2 regions of the Paenibacillus sp. QJM3NY_38 genome follow, and region 1 is predicted to be linked to the other one. Evidence: a T-box and tRNA genes for the amino acid it is inferred to sense, from the RefSeq annotation. Region 1 holds a T-box; the other holds one or more tRNA genes.
What was found. The T-box of region 1 lies ahead of metG (methionine--tRNA ligase). A T-box ahead of a tRNA ligase gene usually reads a tRNA of that ligase, here a tRNA-Met.
Positions count from the first base shown of each region.

Region 2: it has a tRNA-Met gene. The T-box ahead of metG (methionine--tRNA ligase) is inferred to sense a tRNA for this amino acid. The anticodon was not compared.

Region 1 covers NZ_CM149665.1:276,045-282,576, forward strand. Annotated here, with positions in the region: gene AC0VZ8_RS01330 (four-carbon acid sugar kinase family protein) at 1-1,277, shown strand, start outside; gene pdxA (4-hydroxythreonine-4-phosphate dehydrogenase PdxA) at 1,274-2,278, shown strand; T-box leader at 2,603-2,871, shown strand; gene metG (methionine--tRNA ligase) at 2,918-4,558, shown strand; gene AC0VZ8_RS01345 (alpha/beta fold hydrolase) at 5,505-6,359, opposite strand.
Region 2 covers NZ_CM149665.1:161,160-167,691, forward strand. Annotated here, with positions in the region: rRNA gene AC0VZ8_RS00750 (23S ribosomal RNA) at 1-2,218, shown strand, start outside; tRNA gene AC0VZ8_RS00755 (tRNA-Ser) at 2,303-2,394, shown strand; tRNA gene AC0VZ8_RS00760 (tRNA-Met) at 2,427-2,503, shown strand; tRNA gene AC0VZ8_RS00765 (tRNA-Val) at 2,513-2,588, shown strand; tRNA gene AC0VZ8_RS00770 (tRNA-Thr) at 2,614-2,689, shown strand; tRNA gene AC0VZ8_RS00775 (tRNA-Asp) at 2,703-2,779, shown strand; tRNA gene AC0VZ8_RS00780 (tRNA-Phe) at 2,864-2,936, shown strand; tRNA gene AC0VZ8_RS00785 (tRNA-Tyr) at 2,949-3,034, shown strand; tRNA gene AC0VZ8_RS00790 (tRNA-Lys) at 3,042-3,114, shown strand; gene AC0VZ8_RS00795 (PucR family transcriptional regulator) at 3,265-4,479, shown strand; gene AC0VZ8_RS00800 (ABC transporter ATP-binding protein) at 4,588-5,712, shown strand; gene hprK (HPr(Ser) kinase/phosphatase) at 6,147-6,532, shown strand, end outside.

The DNA of each region.
Region 1 (6,532 bases):
CGGACGATCTGACCGGTGCGAATGACTCGGGTGTACAATTGGCGAAGAAGGGGCTGGTTTCCACCGTCGTTTTCGATCATCGCCATTACCGTCAGGACACCCGTGCCGAAGTGTTGATCGTGGATACGGATAGCAGGGCGAAACGCAGTGTGGACGCCTATGAAGCGGCGTATGAAGCCGCTCAATTCCTTGAAGAGCAGGGCTGCCGCCACATCTACAAGAAGCTGGATTCGACCCTGCGCGGGAATGTTGCAGAGGAATTGCGGGCGGTGCAGAAGGTATTCCGGCCAGACTTGGTGCTGATCGCCCCGGCTTTTCCCAAAATGAACCGCACGACGGTACAGGGACATCACTATGTTCAAGGTGTACTGATTACCGAGACGGAGTTTGCCAAGGATCCCAAAACGCCCGTCATGGAAAGCTATATCCCCAAACTGCTGCAGAAGGAGGGAGAGCCTGAGGCGGTGCTGATTTCAACAAGTCAAACGCGGCAGTCCGCCGCGCAATTTCTGCCATGGCTCCAATCCAAGCTCTCGGAAGGTCAAACCTGGTTTGTATGCGATAGTGAGACGGAAGAGGATTTACAGGCGATAGCGGGATTATTCTCACAACTTGATAAGAAGATCCTGTGGGCCGGTTCCGCTGGATTAATCGAATACTTGCCGGAGGCCCTGTCCCTGACCTCCTTGGAGGAGGGGAGCCAAGATTGGGCCCAGGCGGATAAAGCGCTGATCGTATCAGGAAGCTTGTCCCAAACGACCCGGCGGCAGCTTCGTGCCGTCGAGGACATGCCCGACTCGTTGATGCTGGAGATTGATCCGGCCGCGCTGATTCGTGAAACTTACGACACAGAAGACGTCCTGCAGCAAATCGCTCAGGATATGGACAAGCGCTGCTTGGTCCTGTACGTCGACGCTTCGGAAGAAAACCGCAGACTTGCAAAAGAAGCAGGGGATGAGCGGGGATTATCTCCAACCGAGGTAAGCGAAGCGATCTCGCTGGGACTCGGAAGAATGACAAAGGCCATTTTACAGGCATACGCTGAGATCCAAGGGTTGGTATTAACTGGCGGGGATACGGCTAAGGCTATCTGTATGGAACTTGGCATGGGAGAAATGCAGTTGTATTCGGAAGTAGAGCCCGGCCTGCCGTTCGGAAGGCTTCAGGGCATGGGAAAAGGCTACTGGACCGTCACCAAAGCCGGGGGCTTCGGAAATGATCAATCCCTGGCAGATTCCCTGCACTATATAACAAATAAGAAAAAGGTGAGAATATGAGCCAGCATAAACCGGTTATCGGGATTACCATGGGAGACGCCGCAGGCGTAGGTCCTGAAATTATACTCAAAAGCCTCATGAATGAGGAGATGTATCATATCAGTCACCCGGTTGTGATCGGGGACGTGAAGATATTGGAGCGGGCAAAGACCTTCGTGGGCAGTGACTTGACTATCGAAGCGATTACTGCCGATGAGCTCGGGCAGGTTGACTACCGTTTTGGCACGGTTCATGTGCTTGATCTGGATCTGCTGCCGGCGGACTTGCCGATTGGACGAGTTGCCCCGGAAGCCGGACACGCCGCGTTCAAATTTTTGGAGACGGCCATCGAATTGGCGAAGGACCATAAAATCCAGGCCATATGCACCGCTCCGCTGAATAAGGAAGCCCTGCATAAAGGGGGTCACAAATATCCGGGCCATACGGAAATTCTGGCGGATTTGACCGGAACTACGGATTACTCCATGATGCTGTCCGCACCGAATTTGAAGGTTATTCACGTGACGACCCATGTCGGCATCCTCGATGCCGTCCGGTCGATTAATCCTGAGCGCGTATACCATGTCATCAAGCTTGCTCATGAGACGCTGCAGAAGTCCGGCATCGCCGCTCCGCGGATTGCCGTTTGCGGAATTAATCCTCATGCAGGCGAGAACGGACTGTTCGGATATGGCGAAGAGGAAGAGAAAGTCATACCGGGCGTCGAGAAGGCGCAGGCGGAAGGAATCCAGGTCGTAGGCCCGCTGCCGGCCGATACGCTGTTCTTCCGGACGGTTCGCGGTGACTTTGACATTGTAGTGGCCATGTATCACGATCAGGGACATGGTCCCGTCAAAGTGCTCGGCTTGGACGCAGGCGTCAACATTACCGTTGGCCTTCCAATTATCCGCACCAGTGTCGATCACGGTACGGCGTTCGACATTGCCGGCCAAGGCATCGCCGACGAGAAAAGCTTGATGGAAGCCATCCGTCAGGCGGCGGAGCTGGCGCCTAAAGCGTAATGATGTTGCTGCTTGGCGGTGCATAACGGCCGCCATTATCTTTTTATCGAAGTGACTGCAGAAGATTCCGCAGGAATCAGCTGTCACAACAAAAAGATGACTCCACCTGCGGGGTCATCTTTTTTATTCCTCAGGTTTCTTCGATGTAACGGGATTCGTACCTCTTGACCGGGATAATCCGAACACGAAACAGAGGAGAATGCTGGGGAAGAAACTGGGGGCGATACGAGATGGCCGAGAAAGAGCTCAAAAAGCTGCTTATTCGTCCCCTTGACTTCATCCGTGATGTTCGGGTATGATTTCCAGTAACTTGAATAACGTTAGACAAAAGCAATGAAGAGAAAGAGTACCTTGGCGACGTCTTTGAACAGAGAGCCCCGGCCGGTGAAAAGGGGTAAGGAAAGAACCAGGGGAATATGGTCTCTGAGCTGTGCACCGAAACCCTGTAAGGGTTGTAGGCTGTGCCGGATCCCGCACCCGTTAACGTGCTAGGGTATACACGCGATATATGCGTCGTACCCGAAGAGGTGAATGCCGCAAGGCATGAATGAAATTGGGTGGTACCACGTGAGCGGCAAGCTCTCGTCCCTTTTGGGATGAGGGCTTTTTTTGTTGTCTAAAAAAAGGAGGAAGATTGACATGACGAACATTTTTATCGGTGGTGCCTGGCCTTACGCTAACGGGTCCTTACATTTGGGGAGGCTTGCAAGCCTCTTGCCCGGCGACGTATTGGCACGTTATTTCCGCGCGAAAGGCGATCAAGTCCTGTACGTATCCGGTAGCGATTGTCATGGAACGCCTGTGGCGGTTCAAGCCATTCAGGAGGGCGTAGCTCCCGGGGATATTGCGGATCGGTATCATAGGGAGTTTGTGGATTGCTTCGAACGGCTGGGTTTCTCTTACGACTTATATACGCGAACCGATCAAGCGTTTCATCACGCGGTGGTGCAGGAGTTGTTTCTGAAGCTGCTGGACAACGGACATCTGTACCGTAAAATCGTGCTGCAAACGTATTGCGAAACCGATCGACGATTTCTGCCGGACCGCTATGTGGAAGGAGACTGCCCCGTATGCGGCAGTAGGGCCCGTGGCGATCAGTGCGATGCCTGCTCCACGATACTTGATCCGTCCGATCTGACGAACAGGGCCTGCAAAATTTGCGGGAACCCTCCGGTGGAGCGTCCTACCGAGCATTTTTACGTATCGCTGTCGCATTTTCAGGATGAGCTGACCGATGGTCTGAATAACGCTCAAGGCTGGCGGGACAATGCGGTGCAACTGACCCGCAGATATCTGGAGGAAGGTCTTCAGGATCGGGCGGCTACAAGGGATCTGACCTGGGGCGTAGATGTGCCTATTCCGGGATTTGAGGATAAGAAAATCTATGTCTGGATCGAAGCGGTAAGCGGCTACTTATCCGCCAGCAAGCAGTGGGCCGCAGAGACGGGCGGCGATTGGGAATCCTTTTGGCTCAAGGGGAGGGATGAGATTACGGCTTACTATGTTCATGGGAAGGATAATATTCCGTTTCATACGCTGATCTGGCCAGCGCTGCTGAAGGGTGCCGGTGACCTGCATTTGCCGGACCGAATCATATCTTGCGAGTACATGACGCTGGAAGGGAAGAAGTTCTCGACCAGTCGGAATTGGGCGATATGGGTGCCGGATGTGTTGAGCCGCTATCAGCCGGATTCCATTCGTTACTTCCTCATTGCAAATGGCCCTGAGAAGCGGGATACCGATTTCTCCTGGAGGGAGTTCATTCACAGTCACAATGGCGAGCTGCTTGGCGCATTTGGGAATTTCGTCAACCGTACTTTGGTGTTTGTGAACAAATCGTTTGAGGGGAAAGTGCCCGAGGGCTGTATATCCGAAGAGTGGCAGAGCAGAGTTGAGGCACTATACCGCGAGGCTGGGGCGCTTATAGAGGGTGGGCGATTGAAGGAAGCGTTGGAACTCATTTTTAGCACAGTCCGCCTGGCGAACAAATATTTTGATGAACAGAAGCCTTGGATTCAGGTCAAGGAGGACCATGAAGCGTGCGGGACAACGCTGTTCATTTGTGTTCAGATCATAGCCAATTTGGCGAATCTGCTGCAGCCGTTTATTCCTTTCTCTTGTGATAGCGTAAGGGGCTTTCTCTCGCTGGAGTCGCCTGCGTGGAATTGGTGCCACGTTCCGGCGGGCAGGCCGATTCATGAGGTGAAGCTTTTGTTCGAACGGATCGATCCAAGCCGGATTGAGGAGGAGACGCACAGGCTGGGGAGGCTGTCCCTCTAATGATAGGGCTCTGCGTTTCTCAAACTCCAAAAGGCGAGTCAGATGGAGTTGGGAGGGCGCGAGGAGCTATTGTCGTTATGATGCAATTCGTACGATACCCTGCGAGGTAAAATAGGAGCTGCATCAAGGGATCTAGGGATCTGGAGATCAAGGGTGGAGGGTTGAAGTCGAGGAATTAAGGTATCAAGGTAACGAGAGTGTAGGATTAAGTAATTAAGGTATGGAGAATCGAGAATCGAGAATCGAGAATTGAGGATCAAGGAGTCAAGGACTCGAGAACTCGAGAACTGAGGATCAAGGGATCGGTAACCAAGGATCGAGGAATCAAGTGATTAAGTAATTAATGTATCGGGAACCGAGGATTGAGGAATTAAGTAATTAATGTGTCGAGAGCTGAGGATTGAGGAATCAAAGTATCAAGGCACCGAGAACCAGAATCAAGAATCAAGGAATTAAAGTATCAAGGTAACGAGAGTCGAAGTAAGGCATCAAGGGGCCGACGTCTCAAAGACTCAATGCATCTAGTTGATGGGTCTGGTTTGTGTTTTAAAGGACAGCCGTTCCGCTATTTCTGTGTTTTTGGCCATTTCGTAATGGTTTGAGGACATGAGATCCGCTATCTTGAGATAATCCGGGATGTATCCGTGATAATTGTTGTATTAGCGGATCCTGTGTCCGCTTAGACTCAAAATTAGACTGATTTTAGCAAAATAACGGATCCTCTGTCCATATGAAATCAAAGAAGATGAACATCAGTCAGTAATGGATCTTGTGTCCGTCTCTTGGACTCAAAATAGCTCGAAATCAGCAAATAACGGATCCAGTGTCCGCAAGGTCCTCCAGCAAGACGTAAGAAGAGCCTCCAGCAAGAACGCCAGAGGAGCCCCCAGCGGAATGCTGAGGGCTCCTCTTCATTACAGTAACGCATACGTTGTATCTTCACGGGTTAGTTGTCTGTTTCATGAATCCAATCCGTCAATAGGGCGTTAAACAGGTCGGGCTCTTCAAACATCGGATTATGGCCGCTTTTTTCAAAAATGACCTTCTTCACGTTGGCTTGCGAGCCGTTTATCGCATCCCAAAGCGATACGGGACTAACCAAATAGTCGTACCGTCCAAGACCAATGAGGACGGGCTTGGCAACCTCTTTCAGCGAATCGATTAGATTGAGCTGCGCGAAGGCTTCTCCCCATAAATGATCGGCGACGGGCATGTTGGTGAAGACGCCTTCCCACATCCAAGCTGCATCATAGGCATAGTCATAGAAGCTGTGCGCTCCCATTCGGATGCACATATGAGCAAACCGCCGTTCAGGCTCCCTCTGGATATCACCATCCTGCAGGGCGATATCCGCTTCAAACTGCCGTTTCCGCTCAGGACACGCCGTCTCATTGAAGTAAGCAATGCTCTGCTGCTGCCGCTCCGGGCTGTTAGTCGGGGCGGTGTTCAGCAGGACTACCTTCCGGACGTGTTCCGGGTATTTTTTGGCATACTCCAGTGCCATGAATGCGTGCCCCGAATGCCCCAATATTATAAAATCCTCCAGTTCCAGCGTTTGTCTTGCCGCTTCGATATCATCCAGAACCTTATCCAGCGTGTATTCTTCCGGCTCCAGTGTACGAGGGGGCTTAACAAATCCTCGATGGTCCAGGAAAATCAGTTGAAATGAAGTGTAGAGTTGTTCCGAAAACAAGCGGGGGTAGTAAATACTGCTTCCCACCACCAAAATGGGCCTGCCGTTTCCGCGAATGGAAACATTCAATGCAAATCCTTCGCTCATTACCGTACTCTGTATGTTCATGTTATCGTCCTCGTTTCATCTTTTAAATTAAACGCACCATCCCCTTTCCTGTTCAGATTCCATTACATTCTCCATAGAACGTTCCAGCATTCTATCTCACCTCGATTAGCGTTCGTTCAAGCTCAGTATAGCACCAGACATTCGCTCGGTCGACAGCCATTCAAGCATGCCCC
Region 2 (6,532 bases), 110 kb from region 1:
GGGCGTAGACCCGAAACCGTGTGATCTACCCCTGTCCAGGGTGAAGGTGCGGTAACACGCACTGGAGGCCCGAACCCACGTATGTTGAAAAATGCGGGGATGAGGTGGGGGTAGCGGAGAAATTCCAATCGAACTCGGAGATAGCTGGTTCTCCCCGAAATAGCTTTAGGGCTAGCCTCGGAATGAAGAGTCGTGGAGGTAGAGCACTGATTGGGTGCGGGGCCCGCAAGGGTTACCAAGCTCAGTCAAACTCCGAATGCCATAGACTTATATCCGGGAGTCAGACAGTGAGTGCTAAGATCCATTGTCAAAAGGGAAACAGCCCAGACCATCAGCTAAGGTCCCCAAGTGTGTGTTAAGTGGGAAAGGATGTGGAGTTGCACAGACAACCAGGATGTTGGCTTAGAAGCAGCCACCATTTAAAGAGTGCGTAATAGCTCACTGGTCGAGTGACTCTGCGCCGAAAATGTAACGGGGCTAAACACACCACCGAAGCTATGGCTTGATGCGTATGCATCAGGGGTAGGGGAGCGTTGTGTATGCGTTGAAGGTGTACCGTAAGGAGCGCTGGAGAGTACACAAGTGAGAATGCCGGTATGAGTAACGAAAAGATCAGTGAGAATCTGATCCGCCGAAAGCCCAAGGTTTCCTGAGGAAGGCTCGTCCGCTCAGGGTAAGTCGGGACCTAAGGTGAGGCCGAAAGGCGTAATCGAAGGACAACAGGTTGAAATTCCTGTACCACCGTAAACCGTTATGAACGATGGGGTGACGCAGGAGGGTAGTGACGCGGACTGATGGATGTCCGTCCAAGCAGTGAGGCTGATGTGTAGGCAAATCCGCACATCGATAAGGCTAGGCTGTGATGGGGAGTGAAAATTATAGTAGCGAAGGTCATGATCTCACACTGCCAAGAAAAGCCTCTAGTCAGGTGAAGGTGCCCGTACCGCAAACCGACACAGGTAGGCGAGAAGAGAATTCTAAGGCGCGCGGAAGAACTCTCGTTAAGGAACTCGGCAAAATGACCCCGTAACTTCGGGAGAAGGGGTGCCTCGGTAGGGTGAATAGCCCGAGGGGGCCGCAGTGAAAAGGCCCAAGCGACTGTTTAGCAAAAACACAGGTCTGTGCGAAGCCGTAAGGCGAAGTATACGGGCTGACGCCTGCCCGGTGCTGGAAGGTTAAGGGGAGCGGTTAGGAGCAATCCGAAGCTGTGAACCGAAGCCCCAGTAAACGGCGGCCGTAACTATAACGGTCCTAAGGTAGCGAAATTCCTTGTCAGGTAAATTCTGACCCGCACGAATGGCGTAACGACTTGGGCGCTGTCTCAACGAGAGATCCGGTGAAATTTTAATACCTGTGAAGATGCAGGTTACCCGCGACAAGACGGAAAGACCCCATGGAGCTTTACTACAGCTTGATATTGGATTTGGGTACGATCTGTACAGGATAGGTGGGAGCCTAAGAAGCATGAGCGCCAGCTTGTGTGGAGGCGACGTTGGGATACCACCCTGATCGTATCTAGGTTCTAACCTGGTACCGTAATCCGGTACGGGGACAGTGTCAGGCGGGCAGTTTGACTGGGGCGGTCGCCTCCTAAAGAGTAACGGAGGCGCCCCAAGGTTCCCTCAGAATGGTTGGAAATCATTCGAAGAGTGCAAAGGCATAAGGGAGCTTGACTGCGAGACCTACAAGTCGAGCAGGGACGAAAGTCGGGCTTAGTGATCCGGTGGTACCGCATGGAAGGGCCATCGCTCAACGGATAAAAGCTACCCTGGGGATAACAGGCTTATCTCCCCCAAGAGTCCACATCGACGGGGAGGTTTGGCACCTCGATGTCGGCTCATCGCATCCTGGGGCTGAAGTAGGTCCCAAGGGTTGGGCTGTTCGCCCATTAAAGCGGTACGCGAGCTGGGTTCAGAACGTCGTGAGACAGTTCGGTCCCTATCTGTCGTGGGCGTAGGAAATTTGAGAGGAGCTGTCCTTAGTACGAGAGGACCGGGATGGACGTACCGCTGGTGCACCAGTTGTTCCGCCAGGAGCATGGCTGGGTAGCTACGTACGGACGGGATAAGCGCTGAAAGCATCTAAGCGTGAAGCCCCCCTCAAGATGAGATTTCCCAACTAGTAAGACCCCTTGAAGACGACGAGGTAGATAGGTTGGAGGTGGAAGTGCAGCAATGCATGGAGCTGACCAATACTAATCGGTCGAGGGCTTATCCAAAAAAAATATTTCAATGTGCTGCAAAGATCGTTTCGTATCTAGTTTTCAGGGAATCAATCTCTGTAACTGCATACAAGTTATGATGGAGAGATACCCAAGTGGCTATAAGGGGACCCTCTGCTAAGGGGTTAGACTGCGTAAGCGGTGCGAGGGTTCGAATCCCTCTCTCTCCGCCATTTGAATAACTTGAACGCAAATAGGTTTATATGGCGGTGTAGCTCAGCTGGCTAGAGCGTACGGTTCATACCCGTGAGGTCGGGGGTTCGATCCCCTCCGCCGCTACCATACATACCTGGAGGCTTAGCTCAGCTGGGAGAGCATCTGCCTTACAAGCAGAGGGTCGGGGGTTCGAACCCCTCAGCCTCCACCATGTACTATTTTTATCACCTTACCATGCCGGTGTAGCTCAATTGGTAGAGCAACTGACTTGTAATCAGTAGGTTGGGGGTTCAAGTCCTCTCGCCGGCACCATCTTTAATAATGTGGAACTGTGGTGTAGAGGCCTAACATGCCTGCCTGTCACGCAGGAGATCGCGGGTTCGAATCCCGTCAGTTCCGCCATTATTAATTTTAAGGAATAAAAATAGTCGGTTTTCCACAGATTAAAGTGGGATGCCGAACTTTATTTTTATGTCATTTATGTAAGGCTCGGTAGCTCAGTCGGTAGAGCAGAGGACTGAAAATCCTCGTGTCGGCGGTTCGATTCCGTCCCGAGCCACCTTTATATCCTGGAGGATTAGCGAAGTGGCCAAACGCAGCAGACTGTAAATCTGTTCTCGTCCGAGTTCGGTGGTTCGAATCCATCATCCTCCACCAGTAATAAGAGCCATTAGCTCAGTTGGTAGAGCACCTGACTTTTAATCAGGGTGTCGAAGGTTCGAGTCCTTCATGGCTCATCCGAAGAGTCGTCAACGTTGTTGACGACTCTTTTTGTGTTGTTTTAAGCTGTTTTTGTCCAATGTAAATAGGCTTAGAGAGAAGGCATTGTCGCTTGTACTGGGTCTTATGCTAAAATAAGAAAAAACGATAAAGTGGTGGAGTCATCAATGGTGGAGATGGAGCACATCGTTCAGAAACTGGAGCAGACCTTGGGTACCTCACTCGGTTTAAAAACATTGAATGATCAGGAAGCGGCATGGTTAACAAAATCAATGGCGACCTCACCGCCATTCGGTGATCGGATTGGTCATGAGGTAAGAGCCCAGGGGTCTGATAACCGTGTAGAAAACGGAACCTCGCACAAATCACAAAGGGTTAACGGCGCCTATGCTCGCAAGGACCTGGGTGAGATTTGGATTCCAGTGAATCCACAGGATCCTAGCCGGGTAATCGTAGCGGATCAGGGTGCTCTGACGGAGTCGGAGATTGGGCTTATAACTCTACTATTGTCGAGCCTGCAGGATACGATGTCAGGGGGAGTACCCAAGAATACCGGTAAAGTTGAAGAAGAACGACGCGCCCAACAGTTGGGTGGTTGGTTAAAGGAACGCCTGCAAGCCGGTGAACTGCTTGCTGAATTACCAGAGGAAATGTGGATTCGGACAAGTTTGACAGAGGACATGGTTCCCTTTCTTCTAATTCATGAGAGCGAGCATGCCCCCACTCCAAGCTATAAGGCGCTGCATCGATTACTGCGCAGCTATTTTGGCGGGGACATCATTCTGGTGCCGCTGCTTGATAAGGAATGGATTATCCTAGCGAACCAAGAATTGCTGGATGGTATAACGACGGATGATAAAGAGGATGCTTCGGTGGAAGGCGACCAGGATTTGCTCTCTTTATTCTGTATGGGGCTCTACGAGCTGATTTCAACGGAATGGGTGGGGGATTTCCATATCTCTGCGATACCAGCGGTTAATGCGCTGCACGCTCTGCCACAGACCGTTAGCATGTTAAGAGAGACAATGACCATTGGCCGTACATTCCAGGTCAAGGAACATATCCATTTATCGACCGGGCTTCATCTGGAGCGTCTGGTTTATAGCATTCCCGAGTACCAGCGCAATCAATTTCTGCGCGAGTACGCTGCCGGCCATACCGATTTGTTCGAGGATAGCGAGACATTGTCAACGCTCGAGTCTTTTTTCGAATTGGATTGTAACGTGAGTGAGACGGCCAAGCACCTGTATATCCACCGTAACACGCTGCTGTACCGCCTGGATAAGATTAAACAGGAGACGGGGCTAGATGTTCGCAGCTTCAGTGATGCGGTTTTAGTGAAAATAACGCTTCTATTGTATAAAGTGACGAAAAGGAAATAGGTTTTTTGTGCAGATTGTGTATAGCAAGTCAGGTGCCTATGGGGTAATATAAGATTATAAATTAATTGTATTCGATTTCATAACATTCATATGAGGGGGCAAATGCACATGGCTGGTGTACGCTTAGAGCATATTTACAAAAAGTATGCAGGTTCGGATAAAGCAACTGTAATTGACGTTAATTTGGATATTAAAGATAAAGAATTTTTGGTTTTGGTAGGTCCTTCCGGTTGCGGTAAGTCCACGACACTGCGTATGATCGCAGGTCTTGAGGAAATTTCTGAGGGTAAACTTTACATTGGCGACCGTGTTGTTAACGATGTAGCACCTAAAGATCGTGACATCGCGATGGTATTCCAATCCTACGCCTTGTATCCACATATGAACGTATACCAGAACATGGCATTCGGTTTGAAACTCCGTAAAGTGAAGAAAGACGAAATCGATAAGCGTGTACGTGAAGCAGCAAAAATCCTGGATATCGAGCATTTGCTTGAGCGTAAGCCAAAAGCTCTGTCCGGTGGTCAGCGTCAGCGTGTTGCCTTGGGTCGTGCGATTGTCCGTGATCCACAAGTCTTCTTGATGGATGAGCCGCTTTCCAACTTGGATGCGAAACTCCGCGGTCAGATGCGTGCCGAAATCACCAAGCTGGTTAAGCGTCTTGAAACCACTTGTATCTACGTAACGCATGACCAAACAGAAGCTATGACAATGGGTGACCGTATCGTTGTTATGCAGGACGGCATCATTCAACAAGCGGATTCCCCAGAGCAACTGTACAACAATCCGAACAACCTGTTCGTTGCTGGTTTCATCGGTTCCCCAACCATGAACTTCATCAACGGTAAATTGTCCGAGCAAAACGGTGGCGTATACTTCACTTCCCAGGGCTTGAACGTTCAAGTACCAGGTGGTAAAGCACAATTGCTCAAAAATAAATCCATGATTGGCAAAGAAGTGATCATGGGTGTTCGTCCGGAAGATATTCATGAAGAGCCAGTCTTCCTGGAAGCTTCCCCGAACACAATCTTCTCTGCAAAAGTCGATGTAACCGAGAACCTTGGTCACGAAATGCTCTTGTACCTGAGCGGCTTGGGCACCGATACGGTTATCGGCCGTGTAGACGGACGTTCGACTACTCGCGAAGGCGACAATGTGAAATTGGCACTCGACATGAACAAAGTTCATATCTTTGATAAAGAGTCTGAATTGAACGTATTGCTCGAAGACTAATCTTCAGCAATCGGGATCTCTTGAAAACCGCCCCCTCAAGGGGCGGTTTTTTTAGGAGAAAAAGACAATATCACGCTAGGATTCCCGCCCTGGGACAAGGTTTGGATCTCCTTTGCCGATGCCAGTTGAGGTTTCCCATGGGCAGCAATCTATTTAAAGCACACCTCTATATAAGCCTAATGTCGCAATGGAGTAGTCGGTTAGAATTGCATTCATTGGCTTTTTTCGATAAGATAAGCACAAAGCAAGGCATACATAAGTATTGAACATATGGGATGTTGAGCATATTTCATGATAATTTCCAGGTCGCAGATAAGTGTGCAGAAGTCTCTTTAGGAATAACTGAATGAGGGAATATATCATCCAAGACGGGCCGTGCCATATGGCGGTTCCGTTGTGATGTCAACATACAATGGAAGAAGAGGGGTAAGACCATGGCCAAGAAAGTGAAGGTATCCGAGCTGGTCCAGCAGTTTCAGCTGGAGGTCATCGCAGGTGAGGAGGGCTTGAAACGTCAGATTACAACGGACGATCTGAATCGCCCGGGATTGGAAATGGCCGGTTATTTTGAATACCATCCGCGGGAACGGGTTCAGCTTATGGGGCGCACGGAGTTGGCTTTCTTCGGAATGCTGAAGCCGGAAGAGCGTAAAGAGCGGATGCGCAGCCTGTGCACGGAAGAAACACCCTGTATCGTCGTAACACGTTCCTTGGAGGTGCCGGAGGAACTTGTGGAACTCGGGAATGAGAGAGGTTTGCCTGTACTGCGCAGCAGCATGGCAACAACCATTCTGACAAGCCGATTCACAAGCTTTCTGGA